2 regions of the Lactobacillus sp. M0396 genome follow, and region 1 is predicted to be linked to the other one. Evidence: predicted binding sites of a transcription regulator. Region 1 holds the regulator's gene; the other holds the start of a gene.
The links. Region 1 encodes HrcA, which represses chaperone genes, less so after heat shock. Its sites were predicted from a motif close to TTAGCACTCNNNNNNNNNGAGTGCTAA; they were not measured.
Positions count from the first base shown of each region.

Region 2: the regulator HrcA is predicted to act here: its motif matches at 804-830, upstream of groES (co-chaperone GroES).

Region 1 is NZ_JACFQE010000001.1:271,095-273,305, reverse strand. Features, by position in the region: gene ribF (riboflavin biosynthesis protein RibF) at 1-501, shown strand, start outside; gene hrcA (heat-inducible transcriptional repressor HrcA) at 635-1,684, shown strand; gene grpE (nucleotide exchange factor GrpE) at 1,697-2,211, shown strand, end outside.
Region 2 is NZ_JACFQE010000003.1:270,544-272,754, forward strand. Features, by position in the region: gene H3T43_RS05510 (redox-sensing transcriptional repressor Rex) at 79-714, shown strand; gene groES (co-chaperone GroES) at 876-1,160, shown strand; gene groL (chaperonin GroEL) at 1,180-2,211, shown strand, end outside.

The sequences.
Region 1 (2,211 bases):
GGAAGATTTGCTATTATTGATGTTCCAAAACAGTCTTATGATGGCCAAAAAATTGGCTCTACGGAAATAAAAAGGGCCATTACCAGTGGAAATATGGAATTGGCCGCTAAATTATTAGGGTTTCCGTATGTCATGTCCGGTAAGGTCGGGCACGGTTTACGTAATGGCCATAAACTGGGTTTTCCTACAGCAAATCTAGTTTGGTTTCAAGGCAAGGTGGTTCCTAAAATTGGAGTATACGCTACTAAAACCAAGATTAAAGGCAAGTGGTATGACTCAATGACAAGCGTGGGTTATAACGTAACTATTAATGAGGGTACAAAGCTTTATATTGAATCGAATTTATTTGGATTTAATCAAGAAGCCTATGATGAAGAAATGGTAATTAAATGGTATAAGTATACTCGTGGCGAAATTAAATTTGATAACTTAAAAAAATTAAAAAAACAAATGAGTGGTGATGAGGCAGAAATCAAAGCTTATTTTGCCGGCATTGGTTAATTTCAATTTTAAAGAGGATAAGCGTTTTTTTTGTAAAAAAGTTAGCACTCAACTTGACATTCTGCTAAAAGCTAGTATCATATTAATTGTTAGCACCTAATAAGTTTGAGTGCTAAAAGTGAGGGCGATATTTATGTTGACCGAACGTCAAGAATTAATTTTAAAAACAATTATCAATGATTTTACGCAGACACATGATCCTGTTGGGTCTAAAACAGTCATGAATCAGTTACCTATTAAAGTTTCAAGTGCAACTATTCGTAACGAAATGGCGGTTTTAGAAGAAAAAGGCTTGATTGAAAAAACTCATTTGTCAAGTGGTCGAGTACCTTCAACAGAAGGCTACCGTTACTATCTTGACAATTTAGTTGAGCCTTTACAGATTTCATCTTCTGTTTATAAAAGAATTATTAATCAGCTTGATCAGCCGTTTCATCAAGTTAACGACATCGTACAGGAAGCTGTTAAGATCTTATCTGACCTAACAAATTACACTGCATTTGCGGAGGGGCCTGAGAATAGTGATTTAACTATTACCGGATTTCGTATAGTACCTTTATTTGGCAGACAGATTATGGCTATTCTTGGTACCAGTGATGGTGATGTTCATGACCAGGTTTATAACTTACCATACAATATTCATGGTGATGACATTGAACGTGCCGTTCGTATGATTAACGATGAATTAGTAGGAAAGTCGCTAGATCAGGTTACACCTGAGTTTCTTAAGAAGACTTTAGGACAAAAGCTTAAAGCTGCTCATGTGTCTGAATTAATAGATTTAGTTGAAGATGTGATCAGTGATGCTGCCAGCGAACAAATGTATGTCGATGGTCAGATTAATTTGCTCAATAATATTTCTTTGAGTGACGTTTCTAATTTGCGGTCATTATATGAAATGATTGAGCATAATGACTTAATTTCTAGTATTTTGGATAACAGGCAAAATTTAAAAAGTGACAGATATCCAGTTCGGGTAAGTCTAGGGTCTGAGTTATCAAATGATTTGTTAAAGGATTATAGTCTGCTTACGGCAGAGTACAGCGTTGGTCCTCACGGAAAGGGCATAATTGCTTTACTTGGCCCTGATAATATGCCGTATTCTCAAGTGATAGGATTGCTTGAATATTTCAGAAATGAGCTATCTAAAAAGTTGCTTGATTATTATGGTAGATTTAAATAAAGGAGGTTAGCCGTGAGTAAAGAAGAAATTAACAGTAAAAATTCAAAAAAAGATCAAAAAGAATCAAGTGAATCAAAAGAAGTTAAAAAGCATTCTCAAGCTAAGGCTAACGAAAAAAAGAAGTCCGAATCTTTGGAAAGCAAACTGCAACACAATTTGACCCAGTTGCAAAAAGAAAAAGATGATTTAGAAGATAAGTACTTGCGCAGTCAAGCTGAAATGCAAAATATGCAAAATCGCTACAATAATGAAAGAGCGCAACTTATTAAATATGAATCACAATCTTTAGCTAAAGATGTTTTGCCAGCAATGGATAATTTAGAAAGAGCTTTGGCAACAAAGGTTGATGATGAAGCATCAAAGCAGCTTAAAAAGGGAGTGCAAATGACACTTGATTCTCTGGTTAAAGCCATGAAAGATCATGGAATCAGTGAAATCACTGCTGAAGGTGTAAAGTTTGATCCTAATTTACACCAAGCTGTCCAAACAGTTGAAGCTGAAAATGAAGATCAAAAAGATCATGTTGT
Region 2 (2,211 bases), on a different contig from region 1:
TTTATAGATAAAATAGTAGTGATTGCTGAAAAATTCACAAAACAAAATATATACTTAATCAAGTTGGAGGCTTTTTAAATGGAAAAAATCAAAATACCCACGGCTACGGCTAAAAGATTGCCGCTATATTACCGCTACCTGATAATTTTAAATGAGGCTGGTAAAGAAAAGGTATCCTCAACTGAATTATCTGAGGCTGTTCAAGTAGATAGTGCTTCAATCAGACGTGATTTTTCATACTTTGGTGCATTGGGAAAACGTGGCTATGGTTATGATGTAAAAAGTTTGCTTTCCTTTTTTAAAAAGATTTTAAATCAAGATACTTTAACAAATGTTGCCCTGGTTGGCGTTGGTAATTTAGGCCATGCTTTATTAAACTATAATTTCAAACGCACAAACAATATTCGTATTTCATGTGCTTTTGATATTGATGATAAAATTACAGGCAAGATTCTCAGTGGTGTCCCTGTTTATGACATGAGTGAACTAAAAAAACAGCTTAGTGACCAACAGATTTCTATTGCAATTTTGACTGTTCCTTCCACGACAGCACAAAGGACAGCTGATGATATGGTTGAAGCTGGTATTCGAGGAATTATGAATTTCACGCCAATTCGTTTGTCTGCTCCAAGTGGTATTAGAATTCAGAACGTTGATTTAGCAACGGAATTACAAACTCTAATTTACTTCCTTGACTCAGATAAGAAAAAGTAGGCATAAAAATACGATTAGCACTTTTTTACTCAAAGTGCTAATTTTTTCTTGCATTTTTTATGAAAAGGGGTTATTATCATAAATGTAAGTTAGCACTTGATGAATAAGAGTGCTAATGACACGTAAAATAGATTAATAATTTAATTTTAGGAGGGACAAACGTGTTACAACCAATTGGTGATCGCGTGATCGTTAAAGTTAAAGAAGAAGAAGAGAAAACTGTAGGCGGAATCGTCCTGGCTTCTAATGCTAAACAAAAGCCAACAGAAGGTGAAGTTGTTGCTGTTGGTGAAGGTAGTTATGCCGAAAATGGCAGTAAAATTCCTATGACTGTCAAAAAGGGTGACGTTGTTTTATATGACAAATATTCAGGCACTGATGTCAAATACGATGACGAAAAGTATTTAGTCCTTCATGAAAAAGATATTTTAGCAATTGTTAAGTAATTAAGGAGCGCATAAAAATATGGCAAAAGAAATTAAATTTTCAGAAAAAGCAAGACGTTCCCTGTTAAAGGGCGTTGACAAATTAGCTGATACTGTTAAAGCAACTATTGGTCCTAAGGGCAGAAATGTTGTTTTGGAGCAATCATATGGCAACCCGGACATTACTAATGATGGTGTGACAATTGCAAAGGCAATTGAATTAAAAGACCACTATGAGAATATGGGTGCTAAGTTAGTTGCCGAAGCAGCACAAAAGACTAATGACATAGCTGGTGACGGTACAACTACTGCTGTTGTTTTAACTCAAGCAATTATTCGTGAAGGTATGAAGAACGTGACTGCTGGTGCTAACCCTGTAGGAGTTCGCCGCGGTATTGAAAAAGCTACTAAAGCCGTAGTTAAAGAATTACATAAGATTAGTCATACTGTTTCTTCAAAAGACCAAATTGCTCAAGTAGCTTCAGTATCTTCAGCTTCAAAAGAAGTTGGCGACCTGATCGCTGACGCAATGGAAAAAGTTGGTAATGATGGTGTTATTACTATTGAAGATTCACGTGGTATTGAAACCGAGTTATCAGTAGTCGAAGGTATGCAATTTGACCGTGGCTACCTTTCACAATACATGGTAACTGATAATGACAAGATGGAAGCAGATCTTGACAATCCATACATTTTAATCACTGATAAGAAGATTTCTAACATTCAAGACATTTTGCCATTGTTACAAGAAATTGTGCAACAAGGCAAATCATTGCTGATTATTGCAGATGATGTTTCTGGTGAAGCATTACCAACTTTGGTTTTGAACAAGATTCGTGGTACCTTTAACGTTGTTGCTGTTAAAGCTCCTGGTTTTGGTGATCGTCGTAAAGAACAATTGCAAGATATTGCCGCTTTAACTGGTGGTACAGTAATTACTGATGACTTAGGTCTTGAATTGAAGGACACTAAGATTGATCAGTTAGGTCAAGCTCGTCGCATAACTGTAACTAAGGATTCAACTACTATTGTTGATGGTTCTGGTTCTGATGAAGCAATTAAAGACCGTGAA